DNA from 2 places in the Stenotrophomonas sp. 05N37 genome. Region 1 is predicted to be linked to the other one. Evidence: riboswitches for the same ligand, from Rfam matches in the RefSeq annotation. Region 1 holds a riboswitch; the other holds the start of a gene.

Evidence for each region. Region 1 has a riboswitch for glycine ahead of gcvP (aminomethyl-transferring glycine dehydrogenase). Riboswitches for the same ligand answer to the same signal wherever they lie in the genome.
Region 2: it holds a riboswitch for glycine, as region 1 does, so the genes downstream of both, AC1DGC_RS17485 (trimeric intracellular cation channel family protein) here and gcvP (aminomethyl-transferring glycine dehydrogenase) in region 1, are expected to answer to the same signal.

What each region holds. Positions count from the first base shown of each region.
Region 1 covers NZ_JBFTNG010000001.1:704,844-712,567, forward strand. The annotation lists gene AC1DGC_RS03215 (siderophore-interacting protein) at 1-837, opposite strand, end outside; gene AC1DGC_RS03220 (multidrug effflux MFS transporter) at 1,001-2,224, opposite strand; glycine riboswitch at 2,504-2,605, shown strand; gene gcvP (aminomethyl-transferring glycine dehydrogenase) at 2,694-5,588, shown strand; gene AC1DGC_RS03230 (amino acid permease) at 6,636-7,724, opposite strand, start outside.
Region 2 covers NZ_JBFTNG010000008.1:2,609-10,332, reverse strand. The annotation lists gene AC1DGC_RS17510 (NAD(P)/FAD-dependent oxidoreductase) at 1-1,191, shown strand, start outside; gene AC1DGC_RS17505 (hypothetical protein) at 1,188-1,328, opposite strand; gene AC1DGC_RS17500 (nuclear transport factor 2 family protein) at 1,388-1,834, opposite strand; gene AC1DGC_RS17495 (hypothetical protein) at 1,866-2,345, opposite strand; gene AC1DGC_RS17490 (GIY-YIG nuclease family protein) at 2,414-2,686, opposite strand; glycine riboswitch at 2,731-2,825, shown strand; glycine riboswitch at 2,834-2,925, shown strand; gene AC1DGC_RS17485 (trimeric intracellular cation channel family protein) at 3,018-3,635, shown strand; gene AC1DGC_RS17480 (MdtA/MuxA family multidrug efflux RND transporter periplasmic adaptor subunit) at 3,853-5,007, shown strand; gene AC1DGC_RS17475 (MdtB/MuxB family multidrug efflux RND transporter permease subunit) at 5,004-7,724, shown strand, end outside.

The DNA.
Region 1 (7,724 bases):
GATGCCGCAGTCCTTCACCAGATGGCGGCGGATGGCCATCACCGCGCCGGCCTCCCCTGCCACCCAGGCGTACAGGCCGGTGGCTTCGGCACTGGCCTGCTCCCAGAGGATGTCCTGGTCGATGTCGATCTCGGCCAGCGTCTGGTCGGCGCTGCGGGTTGCGGCGGGCCCGATCCGCGCGCGCACCGCCTCCTGCAGCCGCTGCCCGTGCGCGGCGCCCTCGCGTACCAGCCAGAACAACTGCGCCCCCCGCGGGGCCGCCAGCGGCAGCACGTCGGCCTCGTGCTGCACTTCCAGGAACGCCTGCACCTGCGGCGGATGCGGCCACTGCGCGAGCGCCTCGAGGATCCCGGCCACGGCCGGCAATGCGGTGTCGTCGGCCACCAGCAGGACGCGTCGCACGCCGGCCGGCGGCTTCCATTCGCAGCCCTGGCTGCTTTCGGCCACCTGCGCGTCCGGCGCCAGCAGGCCGATGCGGTCGCCGATGCGGGCGTGCATGGCCCAACGCGATGCGGGGCCGGTCTCGCCGTGCAGGACGAAATCGACGTCCACCTCGCCCAGTTCGGGGCGCAGCGCACGGAGGGTGTAGGTGCGCATCGGCGCGCGCTCGCCCTCGGGGAGCGCGCGGTAGCGGGCGTACCAGTCCGCGCCCTGCGGCACGTCGGGCGCCTCCTGGCCGGGCAACGGGAAAAACACCTTGATGCGCTGGTCAGGCCCCTCGGTCTTCATGTTGGCCACGTCGGGCGCGGCAAAGACCATGCGGGTCAGCGACGGGGAAAGGACGGTGCGCTGCTTGAGCGCGACGTCGAACAGGCGGTAGGTCGGCTGTGCAGCCATGCAATCACCCTGGAGTGCGGCGGACACGGGGTCCGCAGGGGAGCGTATTGGCTGTCGTGGTACACGAACTGGCTGGCGAGCGCACAGGATACGCCGGTGCCGCGGCGTGGCAATGCCGGCCTCGCCACGCGTGCACGGCGCGCACGCGTGGCGTGCACGCGGCTTACTCGATCGGGGTGAGCACGTCGCGACGCCGCTCGCGGTGCCGTTCCCAGTACCAGAACGAGGCGCCGATGGCGAAGAAGCCGGCGTAACCCAGCGCCAGATGCACCGGCCTGGCGCTGAGCAGCGGCGAGACCACGCCGGCCACCACGGTGTTGATCATCAACTGGATGAACATCTGCATCGACGAGGCCAACCCGCGCTGGTGCGGGTACATGTCCAGCACCGCCAGCGCCAGGATCGGGAAGATCAGCGCCATGCCGACGCCGCCGAGGAAGATCGGCAGCACGGCCCACGGCAGCATGATCTGCGGCACCGAGAACACGTAGCCCAGGTTGAGCAGCGCCGACACCGCGCACAGGCCGAAGCCGATCGCGATCTGGCGCTGCGCGGTGAGGCGCCCGGCCATGCGACCGGACAGGAACGAGCCCATCGTCATGCCGCCAATGGTGGGAATGAACAGCCACGCAAAGCCGCCCTCGCCCAGCTTGAGGTGCTGCATCACGAACACCGGCGCCGAGGCGATGTACAGGAAGATGCCGGAGAAATTGAATGCACCGGCGGCGGCCAGGCGCAGCAGGCGCGGGTTGGAGCCCATCCGCACATAGCTGCGCAGCAGTTCGCGCATCGACAGCGGCGTGCGCGCCTCCACCGGGTGGGTTTCCGGCAGCCACTTGCCGGTGGCGAGCAGCAGGACCACGCCGAACAGCACCAGGAACCAGAAGATCAGCGGCCAGTCGCCGCCGCCGAGCAGGATCCAGCCGCCGATGATCGGCGCGATTGCCGGGGCGACGCCGAAGATCATCGACACCTGGCTCATCAGCCGCTGCGCGTCGGCCCCGTGGTACAGGTCGCGGATCACCGCGCGGCCGACGATCACCCCGACCCCCGCGGTGACGCCCTGCAGCGCGCGGAACACCAGCAGCGTGGTCATGTCGCGCGACAGCGCGCAGCCGATCGAGGCACCGATGAACAGCACCAGCCCACCGATGATCACCCGCCTGCGCCCAAACGCATCGGACAACGGGCCGTGGGCCAGGCTCATCAGGCCGTAGAACAGCAGGTACACGCTGATGGTCTGCTGCACCGCCACCTGGTCGACCTGCATGCGCTCGCCGAGCAGCAGGAAGGCCGGGAAAATGGTGTCGATGGAGAACGGACCGAACATCGCCAGGCCTGCGAGCAGCAGGGCCAGGCGGCGGGTCGAGGGCGAGGCGGGCGTCATGCGGTCTTCCGTCTGGGCCATGCGTGAACGCACGGCGGGCGCCAGCCCGGAACGGGCGGCGCCAGATGAATACGAGGATCCGGCCATGATAGGCCTTTGCCGGCCCCGGTACCATGCCGACAAGGCCATCGACGCAGCTCCGGCGGCCCTCATTCATGTGCCATAAGGCCGTTGCCGGCGGGGACGCTGGGCTATAATCGCCTGGCACCATGGTGGGAGAAGCGGACACCCGCTGCCGAAGGCGCAACGCCCGTAATCGCTCAGGCCCGATACCACCCGCAGCAAAACTCTGGAGAGACCGGCCACTGCCGGCGCCGAAGGGGCACGAAGCACGCAGATGCGCGCTTTTAAACTCTCAGGCAAAAGGACAGAGGGGCACCCAGGAAGACCGCAAGGTCCGGTGGTTCGCGCGCGTCTGCGAAGCACCTCGACCCGGCCGCCTTCCGAACGTGCGTGCCCACTCTCCGAGATGCCAGCCATGTCCCCGAATACCTCCGCCCAGCGTGCCCCTACCCTGCGCGAGCTTGAACACAGCCACGCGTTCGTCGAACGCCACATCGGCCCCAACGACGCCGAAATCGCGCAGATGCTCGACGTGGTCGGCCACGCCTCGCTGGACGCGCTGACCGATGCGATCGTCCCGGCCGGGATCAAGTCGCCGGCACCGCTGGACCTGCCCGAGTCGCTGACCGAAGTGCAGGCGCTGGCCAAGATCCGCGCCATCGCCGACAAGAACCAGGTGTTCCGCACCTTCATCGGCCAGGGCTACTACGGCACGCTCACCCCGAACGTCATCCTGCGCAACGTGCTGGAGAACCCGGCGTGGTACACCGCCTACACCCCGTACCAGGCCGAGATTTCGCAGGGCCGCATGGAAGCGCTGATCAACTTCCAGACCCTGTGCGCCGACCTGACCGGCATGGAGATCGCCAACGCCTCGCTGCTGGATGAAGCCACCGCCGCCGCCGAAGCGATGACCCTGGCCAAGCGCTCGGCCAAGAGCAAGTCCGACACCTTCTTCGTGCACGACGCCGTGCACCCGCAGACGCTGGAACTGCTGCGCACCCGCGCAGAACCGCTCGGCATCGTGCTGCGCGTGGGCACCCCGGCCGAGGCGATGGACGCCGAAGCCTACGGCGTGCTGCTGCAGTACCCGGACACCTTCGGCCATATCGGCGACTACAAGGCACTGGCCGATGCCGTGCACGCGCGTGGCGGCCTGGTGGCCGTGGCCACCGATCTGCTCGCGCTGACCCTGATCGCCGCGCCCGGCGAATGGGGCGCGGACATCGTGGTCGGCAACTCGCAGCGTTTCGGCGTGCCGTTCGGTTTCGGCGGCCCGCATGCCGCCTTCATGGCCTGCCGCGACGCCTACAAGCGCTCGATGCCGGGCCGCCTGATCGGCGTGTCGGTGGATGCGCAGGGCAATCCTGCCTACCGCCTCACCCTGCAGACGCGCGAGCAGCACATCCGTCGCGAGAAGGCCACCTCCAACATCTGCACCGCGCAGGTGCTGCTGGCGGTAATGGCCTCGATGTATGCCGTTTACCACGGCCCGGACGGCCTGACCCGCATCGCCCGCCGCACGCACCGCCTGGCCGCGATCCTGGCCGCGGCACTGCGCGGCGCCGGCGTCAACGTGGGTGAACACTTCTTCGACACCCTGCACGTCAAGGGCATCGACGCCAAGGCGATCCACGCCAAGGCCGCGGCCGCGCGCATCAACCTGCGCGCGATCGACAGCGACGCGGTCGGCATCAGCCTGGATGAAACGACCACCCGCGCCGACATCATCGCGCTGGGCGAGCTGTTCGGTGCCAGCGTCGATGTGGAGGCGCTCGATGCGGCCACCGCCGATGCACTGCCGGCCGGCCTGGTGCGCACCAGCGCCTTCCTGACCCACCCGGTGTTCAACACCCACCACAGCGAGCACGAACTGCTGCGTTACCTGCGTTCGCTGGCGGACAAGGACCTGGCGATGGATCGCACCATGATCCCGCTGGGCAGCTGCACCATGAAGCTCAACGCCACCGCCGAGATGATCCCGGTGACCTGGCCGGAGTTCGCCAACATCCACCCGCTGGCCCCGGCCGACCAGGCCACCGGCTACAAGGAACTGATCGACGGGCTGGAAGCGATGCTGGTGGAGTGCACCGGCTATGACGCGGTGAGCCTGCAGCCGAACTCCGGCGCGCAGGGCGAGTACGCCGGCCTGCTGGCGATCCGCGCCTACCACCGCTCGCGCGGCGAAGGCCACCGCGATGTCTGCCTGATTCCGGATTCGGCGCACGGCACCAACCCCGCCTCGGCGCAGATGTGCGGCATGAAGGTCGTGGTGACCAAGACCGATGCCAACGGCAACGTCGACCTGGATGACATCCGCGTCAATGCGGAGAAGTACAGCGACCGCCTGGCCGCGCTGATGATCACCTACCCGTCCACGCACGGCGTGTTCGAGGAAGAGGTGGTGGACATCTGCGAGATCGTGCACAAGCACGGCGGCCAGGTGTACACCGACGGCGCCAACATGAACGCCCTGGTCGGCGTGGCCAAGCCCGGCAAGTGGGGCTCGGACGTGTCGCACCTGAACCTGCACAAGACCTTCTGCATCCCGCACGGCGGCGGCGGCCCGGGCGTGGGCCCGTGTGCGGTCAAGTCGCACCTCGCCCCGTTCCTGCCCAAGGTGCTGGGCGGCGAAGGCGATGTCGGCATGGTCAGCGCGGCCAGCTTCGGCAGCGCCTCGATCCTGCCGATCAGCTGGATGTACATCACCCTGATGGGCACCGCCGGCCTGCGCAAGGCGACCCAGGTCGCGCTGCTCAACGCCAACTACATCGCCAAGCGCCTGGCCCCGCACTTCAAGACCCTGTACACCGGCCGCAACGGGCTGGTGGCGCACGAGTGCATCCTGGACGTGCGACCGCTGGAGAAGACCTCCGGCATCGGCGCCGAGGACGTGGCCAAGCGCCTGATCGATTTCGGCTTCCATGCCCCGACCCTGAGCTTCCCGGTCGCCGGCACGCTGATGGTGGAACCGACCGAGAGCGAATCGCTGCACGAGCTGGACCGCTTCATCAACGCGATGATCCAGATCCGCGAAGAGATTGCCGCGATCGAGGACGGCCGCCTGGACCGCGAGGACAACCCGCTCAAGCACGCCCCGCACACCGCCACCGCGGTGTCGGCCAGCGAGTGGGCGCACGCCTACCCGCGCGAGCTGGCGGCCTTCCCGCTGGCGAGCCTGCGCCAGCAGAAGTACTGGCCGCCGGTGGCGCGCGTGGACAACGTGTACGGCGACAAGAACGTGATGTGTGCGTGCATCCCGGTGGATGCGTACAAGGAAGACGAGGGCGTGGAGGTCTGAGCCACCCCGCCCGGCTGCAACGAAGGACGGCCCGCGCAAGCGGGCCGTTTTTTGTTGCGGGGCGGTGCGTGGGTCGTGTGCTGCGGAGGGGGTTTGCCGCGCTGCGCGCGGTATCCACGCATGGCGTGGATCTACGGTGTTTTTACGTCGCGGGTCATTGTTCGGGCGGTATCCACACAGATCGATCATGATCCACGCCATGCGTGGATGCGCTTCGTTCCGGCGCCATGAACCCGGTCGGTCTTCTTCGGCTGGGGGTGAACGTCGGACGGGTTGGTTTCGCCGTGGTCGCCGGGCTTCGGTGGGCTTTGCCGCGCTGCGCGCGGTATCCACGCATGGCGTGGATCTACGGTGGAACGTCGCGGGTCATTGGCGGGGCCGTATGGACGCGGATCAATCGTAGATCCACGCCATGCGTGGATGCTCTCCGTTCCGGCGCCATGAACCCGGACGGTCTTCTTCGGCCGGGGTTGAACGTCGGGCGGGTTGATTGCGCCGTGGCCACGCGGCTTCGGCGGGCTTTGCCGCGCTGCGCGCTGTATCCACGCATGGCGTGGATCTACGGGGTTTTTACGTCGTGGGTCATTGCTGGGGCGTGTAGGCACGCGGATGCGATCGTGGGTCCACGCGTGGATCTACGGTGGAACGTCATGGGATTTTGGCTGGGCGGTATGTATGCGGATCCAATCGTAGATCCACGCCATGCGTGGATGCTCTCCGTTCCGGCGTCATGAACCCGGGCGGTCTTCTTCGGCTGGGGTGAACGTCGGGCGGTTCGGTGGCGCCGCGGTCGCCGGGCTTCGGCTGGCTTTGCCGCGCTGCGCGCGGTATCCACGCATGGCGTGGATCTACGGTGTTTTTACGTCGCGGGTCATTGCTGGGGCCGTATCCACGCATGGCGTGGATCTACGGTGCTTTTACGTCGCGGATCATTGCTGGGGCCGTATCCACGCATGGCGTGGATCTACGGTTTTTTACGTCGCGGTCATTGGCGTGGATCCACCGTGGGACGCCACGAGCCACGAGCCATGGGCGGCGGCCGGTGCGTCAGGCCTCGCCGTTCTTTCGGCGCACGCGTCGGGCGATTTCGCTGCTGATCGCGATCACCGCGGTCAGCGCGGCCATCGACAGGAACTGCAGGCGGGTGTGCGATTCGGAGAGCAGCAGGCCGAAGATCAGCGCGAGCACGCCCAGGCCGATCACGGTGAGGTACGGGTAGCCGGCCATGCGGAACGGCAGGCGGGTGCCGTCGCGGTTGGCGCGGTGGCGCAGGATCAGCTGGGACAGCAGCGAGATCGTCCACACCAGCAGGCAGGTGGAACCGACGATGTTGAGCAGCACCGGCAGCACCCTGTCCGGGAACAGCAGCTCCATCACGGTGGCGGCAAAGCCGAACAGTACGCTGGCCAGGACCGCGATGATCGGCACCTGGCGCGGGTCGGCCCAGCCCAGCACCGCCGGGGCTTCCTGGCGCTGGGCCAGCGAGTACATCATGCGCGAGGCGCCATACAGGTTGGCGTTGAGCGCCGACAGCAGCGCGATCACCGCGATCAAGGTGATCGCCGTGGCCGCCCCCGGGATGTTGGCCACCTGCAGCACGGCGGCGAACGGCGACTTCAGCGCTTCGCTGGTCCACGGCACCACCGCGATGATCACGCTCAGCGAGCCGATGTAGAACACCAGGATGCGCCAGGCCACGGTGCGGATGGCGCGGGCGATGCTGCGCTCGGGGTCTTCGGTTTCGGCGGCGGCCACCGCCACGATCTCGGTGCCGCCGAAGGCGAACACCACCACCAGCAGCGCCGCGCCGACGCCGGCCAGGCCCTTGGGCGCGAAGCCGCCGTGGTCGGTGAAGTTGGACAGGCCCGGCGAGGCCACGTCCGGCAGCCAACCCATCAACAGCGCGACGCCGATCAGGATGAAGGCGATGATCGCCACCACCTTGAGGATCGCGAACCAGAATTCGAACTCGCCGAAGTTCTTCACCCCGAGCAGGTTGATCGCGGTGAAGAACAGCATGAAGGCCAGCGCCGCCATCGGCACCGGCACCACCGGCCAGACCGTGGCCAGCAACCCGGCCGCCCCCACCGCCTCGGCGGCGATCACGATCACCAGCTGCACCCACCACAACCAGCC
Region 2 (7,724 bases), on a different contig from region 1:
CAACCGCTGCTGTACCAGGTCGCCACCGCCGGCCTGTCCGCGCCGGATATCGCCGCACCGCTGCGCCACATCCTTGGCGAGCAGCGCAACGTGGAAGTGCGCCTTGGCGAAGTGACGTCGATCGACAAACACGCCCGCCAGATCACCCTGGCCGACGGCAGCCAGCTTGGCTATGACACCTTGATGCTGTGCACCGGCGCCACCCACGCCTACTTCGGCCACGACGAATGGGCCGCCGATGCGCCCGGCCTGAAGACCCTGGACGATGCGATCGCGCTGCGCCGCAAACTGCTGCTGGCCTTCGAGCGCGCCGAAGCCGAACCGGACCCCGCACGCAAGGCGGCATGGCTGAGCTTCGCCGTGGTGGGGGGTGGCCCCACCGGCGTGGAGCTGGCCGGCACCCTGGCCGAGATCGCCCGCCACACCCTGCGCAACGAGTTCCGCCATATCGACCCGGCCAGCGCCAAGGTGCGCCTGGTGGAAGCCGGCCCCCGCGTGCTGTCCACCTTCCCGGAGGTGCTCTCGCTGAAGGCACGCCGCCAGCTGAAAAAGCTGGGCGTGGAAGTGCTCACCGGCACGCCGGTCAGCGACATCAACGGCGACGGCTTCCAGCTGGGCAACCAGTTCGTTCCGGCGCGCACCGTGGTGTGGGCCGCCGGTGTCGCGGCCTCGCCGTTGGCACGCACGCTGGAGGTGCCGCTGGACCGCGCCGGCCGCGTGCCGGTGCAGCCGGACCTGACCCTGGAGGGCTACCCGGACGTCTTCGTCGCCGGTGACCTGGCCGCGCTCAACCAGGCCGACGGCAAGCCGGTGCCGGGGGTGGCCCCGGCCGCCAAGCAGATGGGCAAGCACGTGGCCGCGATCATCCGTGCGCGGCTGGAAAACAAACCGGCGCCGGGCCCGTTCAAGTACCAGGATTTCGGCAACCTGGCCACGATCGGGCGCATGGCGGCCATCGTGCACCTGGGCAAGCTGCAGCTGTCCGGCGTGCTGGCCTGGTGGTTCTGGCTGGCCGCGCACGTGTTCTTTCTGATCGGTTTCCGCAACCGCATCGTGGTGCTGCTCAACTGGGCGGTGGCGTATTGGAGCTACCAGCGCAGCGCGCGGATCATTTTCGGGGATGACCGGGAGGACCGCCGCGCACGAGCGCCGGCCCCACAGGTGGAAGCTGACACGACACCACCCCGCTAGCGCTGCGGTGCCGCTGCATGGGGCGCCGCGCGGGCGTCGTCCCAGCCCTCGGCACTGCGCAGGCCCCAGACTCCTTCCCCATCGGCCACGCGTTTGACGAAGTAGTCGTAGCGCACCTCCGGCCGCGTCTGCAGCACGGCGTCGAGCTCGTTTGGCCCGAATCGATACCCCCACTCAGTGGCGGGGTGCGTCGTCGTCACTTGGCTGTTGCCTTGGGCTTGCTGTACCACAGCGCATTGACGATGACCCAGCGCTCGCCGAACCGGCCCATGTGGAAGTAGTCCACGAACCACGGCGTTTCCAGCCGCACCGAGGCGGCGTTGCCGGTAACGTCGAGCAGCGTGCAGCGGCGGTTCCACTGGACCTTGGGGGTTTTCAACGCGCCCTGCCGGGTGAGTTCAACCAGCTCCTCCTTCGACATCCGGCGCAGGCCGAGGCGCTCATCCGGGGTATCGCCGAGGATCGCGCGCTTGGCCAGGTCCGGGTGCAGCGAGCGCGCCACGCGGGCCGGGTCACCCTCGAGCTGGCCGTCCACGTAGTCCAGGCAGGTGGCTTCAATCGCGGCACGCGTAGCCGGATCGATGACGGGGGCGGCAGGGTTCGTAGCGCCGGCAACGGCGAGCAGCAGGGCAAGCGGGGTCATCGCAGGGTGTCCCTCGGGTAGGTGGAGCAGCTCATTCCTCGCGGAACAGCGCCAGTTCGGTCAGGCCCAGCTGCAGGTAGGTGAAGGCGGCGGCTTCGTCGCTCATCAGCCCGCCCACCGGCCGGCTGTCCAGCCAGGCGGTAATCGTCGCGTTGTGCGGGTTCACCGCGTCGGCCATCGCCTCCTTGCTCGCCTGGCTTTCCGCGTCCTGCATCCCTTCGCGGATGGCGTCGTCGCAGATGCCCCAGTACTCGGCCAGCGGCATGATGCCCCGGAGTTCGACTGGCACGTGGGTCGGATCGAGGCGAATGCGCGCGCGCTCCACGGCATCGGCGGCGAGCCTGGCGCGGAATGCGTCGGCGGTGCCGCTCTCGCCGTGGCGCAGCGCTGGCGAGTACGCCGCCGTCGCTGCGGGTGGCGCGTCGTCCCGGCCCGGCGACCGGCGCAGGGCCGGTGGGCGGGACATGGCCGCGCGCAGCCAGGCAAGCCGTCTGCGATGGAGATCGAACATCCCGGTTCCCTCCGCGTGGTGGCCGATTGTGGCCTACCTTGCAGCCCCCAACCAGTACCGACGCACCCTCAGGACGAGGTGTCTGCCGCCTGCAACCAGGCCAGTTTGTGCGCGCGTGGCTGGCGCTTGAGCTGCCATTCGGCCCGGGAGGCGGCCGCCCGGTCCGGATAGGCGCGCATGGCCAGCAGCTTCAGCGGCGGGTTGGCGCGCGTGTACCGGGCCCCCTTGCCGGCCAGGTGGGCCTGGAAGCGCGCGTCCACGTCGTTGCTGATGCCGGCGTAGTAGCTGCCATTGCGGCATTCCAGCAGGTAGACGTACCAGGGGGCGGGTTCAGCGGGCATACCGGGATTATCCACCGGGGCGCGGCCGCTGGCTGCTAGAATCCGCCCCGGATGCAGGAGAGAGGTGCCACGCTGGCACCCGCCGAAGGCGCAGGCTCCCATAATCGCTCAGGCCGGTGGTTCGATACGCCACCAACCATGCATCCAGTACGCCGATCTGGAGAGAGGTCTTCAATGACCCGCCGAAGGGGCACGTGGCCTTGGCCACTGAACTCTCAGGCAAAAGGACAGCGGGAGCGGCAACGGTTTCCCCACCCCCACGACAGTGCCCTGCGCTGGTGTGCCGGGTGCGTGTTGCCGTCCCCCGCCTGACGCGTCCGGATGCTTTCCCATGCTGCTCTCCCTGATCTACCTCATCGCCATCTCCGCCGAAGCCATGACCGGCGCGCTCTCCGCCGGGCGCCGACGCATGGACCTGTTCGGCGTGGTCATCATCGCCTGCGTCACCGCACTGGGCGGAGGCTCGCTGCGCGACATCGTGCTGGGCCACTACCCGCTGGGCTGGGTGAAGCACCCGGAGTACCTGGGGTTCACCATCTGCGCGGCCTTGATCGCCACCTGGGTGGCGCGCTGGATGCACCACTTCCGCCGCACGTTCCTGGTATTGGATGGACTGGGGCTGATCTGTTTCACCCTGATCGGCTGTGCGGTGGCGCGCGATGCCGGCCACGCCGCGCCGATCGTGCTGATCGCGGGCATGTTGACCGGCGCCTTCGGCGGCGTGCTGCGCGATGTGCTGTGCAATGAGGTGCCGCTGATCTTCCAGAAGGAACTGTATGCGGTGATCACGCTGTTCACCGGTGCGGCGTACCTGGGCCTGCTGGAGCTGGGCGTATCGCTCAACGCGGCCACGCTGTGGTGCCTGGGCGGTGGCTTCCTGCTGCGCCTGCTGGCGATCCACTTCAAGTGGGAAATGCCGAAGTTCGTGTACCGCGACGAGGTGCATTGAACGGCACGTTCAATGCACTCTTCCATGACCAAGGTCATGTGAACGCGGCAGGCCTCTCGCGGTACCATGGCGCCCCCGCCCCTCCCGGGACGGCATCCAGCCACGCTGCGGCATTCGACCAGCGGCCCCGCCAGACAACCCCCATTTCGCCTCACCTGCCCCCACGGGCCGGTACACCATGGACGCGCCGGCTGTTGGGCTTGCGCGCAGGATGCCCATGTCTGCTTCGCCGCCGCGCCGCCGTCTGTTGAAACCGCTGTTGGTCCTGGCCGTGCTGGCCGCCGCCGTGATCGCCTGGCGGGCCCTGTCGCCCGCCCCCGCCGCCGATCCCGCGCCTGCCGCCAACGCCACCCCGGTGCGCGTGGCCACGGTGGTGCGCGACGACCTGGTGGTGCGCCTGAAGGCACTGGGCACGGTCACCCCGTTGCACACGGTGAGCCTGCGCAGTCGCGTGGATGGCGAGCTGCTGCGGCTGTCCTTCCGCGAGGGTGAACACGTCAAGGCCGGCGACCTGATTGCCGAGATCGACCCGCGCCCGTACCAGGTGGCGCTGGCGCGTGCGCTGGGCACCCAGCAGCAGAACCTGGCCGAACTGGACAACGCGCAGACCCAGCTCAACCGTTACAGCGAACTGCAGGCCAAGCACTTCGTCTCCGCGCAGGACCTGAGCGACCAGCAGAGCAAGGTGCGCCAGCTGCAGGGCCGGCGCCAGACCGACCAGGCCGCGGTGGATGAAGCCCGCCTGCAGCTGCAGTACACCCGCATCACCGCGCCGGTGGCCGGGCGCATGGGCCTGCGCAACGTGGACGTGGGCAACCTGGTGCGCAGCAGCGACAGCGAACCGTTGGCCACCATCACCCAGACCACGCCGATCAGCGTGCTGTTCACCGTGCCCGAGCCGGACCTGCCGGCCGTGGTGGCGGCCGTGCGCGCCACGCCCGACCTGACCGTGGAAGCCTGGGACCGCGAGGAGCGCACGGCGCTGGGCGACGGCGTGCTCGCCAGTCTGGACAACCGCATCGATACCGCCACCGGCACGCTGAAGCTGCGCGCGCAGTTCGCCAACGCCGACGAGGCGCTGTTCCCCAACCAGTTCGTCAACATCCGTCTGCAGGTCAGCAGCAGCGATGCCGTGGTGATCCCCAATGCCGCCGTGCAGTTCGGCAGCAAGGGCAGCTATGTGTACGTGATTGCCCCGGACAACACCTCGCACCTGCGCAACGTGGTGCTGGGCCCGGCCGATGGCGAGCGCGTGTCGGTACGCGACGGCCTCAAGGCCGGCGAGCGGGTGGTGGTGGAAGGCATCGACGGCCTGCGCGAAGGCGCCAAGGTGGAGGTGGTCAGCCAGGATCCGCCGCGGACCGGCGCATGAACCTGTCGCGCGTCTTCATCGAGCGCCCGGTGGCCACCACGCTGCTGATGGTGGCACTGCTGCTGTCCGGCGTGATGGCCTACCGGCTGCTGCCGGTGGCGGCGCTGCCGCAGGTGGACTACCCGATCATCCAGGTCACCACGCTGTACCCCGGCGCCAGCCCGGGGGTAACCACCAGCGCGGTGACCGCGCCGCTGGAGCGCCAGCTCGGGCAGATTCCCGGGCTGAAGCAGATGTCCTCCACCAGCTCGGGCGGCGCCTCGGTGATCACCCTGCAGTTCTCGCTGGAGGTCGCGCTCGGCGTGGCCGAGCAGGAAGTACAGGCGGCCATCAACGCCGCAGACAGCTTCCTGCCCGACGACCTGCCGGTGCCGCCGGTGTACCGCAAGGTCAACCCGGCCGATACCCCGATCCTGACCCTGGCGGTGACCTCGCAGGGGCTGTCGCTGCCGCAGGTGCACGACCTGGTGGACACGCGCATGGCCCAGCGCCTGTCGCAGCTGCCGGGCGTGGGCCTGGTCAGCCTGGCCGGCGGGCAGCGCCCGGCAGTACGCATCCAGGTGAACCCGTCGGCGCTGGCCGCCAACGGGCTGAGCATGGCCAGCATCCGCACCGCGATCGGGGCGGCCAACGTCAACATGCCCAAGGGCAGCTTCGACGGCCCCACCCGCGCGATCATGCTCGATGCCAACGATCAGATGCGTTCGGTGGCCGAATACCAGGCGCTGATCCTGGCCTACAAGGACGGCGCGCCGCTGCGGCTGGGCGATGTGGCCACGATTGAAGACGGCGCGGAAAACCGCCAGCTGGCCGCGTGGTCGGGCACCACGCCCGCGGTCCTGATCAACATCCAGCGCCAGCCCGGGGCCAACGTGATCGCCGTGGTGGACCAGGTGCGTGCATTGCTCCCGCAGCTGCAGGCCTCGCTGCCCAAGGGCGTGGACGTGGCGGTGCTGAGCGATCGCACCGAATCGATCCGCGCCTCGATCCGCGGGGTGCAGCACGAGCTGCTGATCGCCATCGCGCTGGTGGTGATGGTCACCTTCGTGTTCCTGCGCAACCTGCCGGCCACCATCATTCCCAGCATCGCGGTGCCGCTGTCGCTGGTGGGCACCTTCGGTGTGATGCTGCTGGCCGGGTTCTCGCTCAACAACCTCACGCTGATGGCGCTGACCATCGCCACCGGTTTCGTGGTGGACGATGCGATCGTGATGCTGGAAAACATCGCCCGCCACATCGAGCGCGGCGCCACGCCGATGCAGGCCGCGCTGAAAGGCGCCCGCCAGATCGGCTTCACATTGATCTCGCTGACCCTGTCGCTGATCGCGGTGCTGATCCCGCTGCTGTTCATGGCCGACGTGGTGGGCAAGCTGTTCCACGAGTTCGCGATCACCCTGGCGGTGGCGATCGGCATCTCGCTGCTGGTCTCGCTGACGCTGACGCCGATGATGTGCGCGCGACTGCTCAAGGCCGGGCATGCCACCCGCCGTGATGCCGACGGCCAGGAATCGGCGCAGCAGGGCGACCTGTTCGACCGCGTGGTGGCGATCTACGACCGCCAGCTGCAGTGGGTGCTGCGGCGCCAGCCGCTGATGCTGGGTGCCACCGTGGCCACGCTGCTGCTCACCGCGGCGCTGTACGTGTGGGTGCCCAAGGGGTTCTTCCCGGTGCAGGACGCCGGCTTGATCCAGGGCATCAGCGAGGCGCCGCAGTCGATCTCGTTCCAGGCCATGGCGCAGCGCCAGCAGGCGTTGGCCGATGCGTTGCTGGGGGATGAGGACGTGGCCAGCCTGTCCTCGTTCATCGGCGTGGACGGCAACAACGCCACGCTCAACAGCGGCCGGTTGCTGATCGAATTGAAACCGCATGCGCAGCGCAGCAGCGACGCGCAGGCGATCATCGCGCGGCTGCAGCAGCGCGTGGCGCGCGTGCCGGGCATCACGCTGTACCTGCAACCCGTGCAGGAACTGGGCATCGAGGACCGCATCAGCCGCACCCAGTACCAGTTCACCCTGACCAGCCCCGACAGCGACCAGCTTGCGCAGTGGACGCCCCGGTTGCTGGCCCACCTGCAGCAGTCCGCGGCCCTGGCCGACGTGGCCAGCGACCTGCAGGACCAGGGCCTGCAGGCGCACGTGCTGATCGACCGGGTCGCCGCCGCACGCCTGGGCATCCAGGTGGACGCGGTGGCCGATGCGCTGTACGACGCGTTCGGCCAGCGCCAGATCTCCACCATCTTCACCCAGGCCAACCAGTACCGCGTGGTGCTGGAAGCGCGCCCGGACGTGGCCTTCGGGCCGGACGCCATCGCGCGCCTGCACGTGGCCGGGCCGGATGGCAAGCAGGTGCCGTTGAATGGCATCGCGCGCATCGAGCAGCGCCCGGCGCACCTGTTGATCAACCACGTGGGCCAGTTCCCGGCGGTGACGTTCTCGTTCAACCTGGCACGCGGTGCGTCGCTGGGCGAGGCGGTGCAGGCCATTGAAGGCGCGCGTGCAGCGATCGGCCTGCCCACCGGGGTGGAGCTGCGCCTGCAAGGCGCGGCCGACGCCTTCCGCGCCTCGCTGTCGAGCACGCTGTGGCTGGTGCTGGCCGCGGTGGTGGTGATGTACCTGGTGCTGGGCGTGCTGTATGAGAGCTTCATCCACCCCATCACCATCCTCTCCACCCTGCCCTCGGCCACGGTCGGCGCCCTGCTGGCGCTGCTGCTGAGCGGG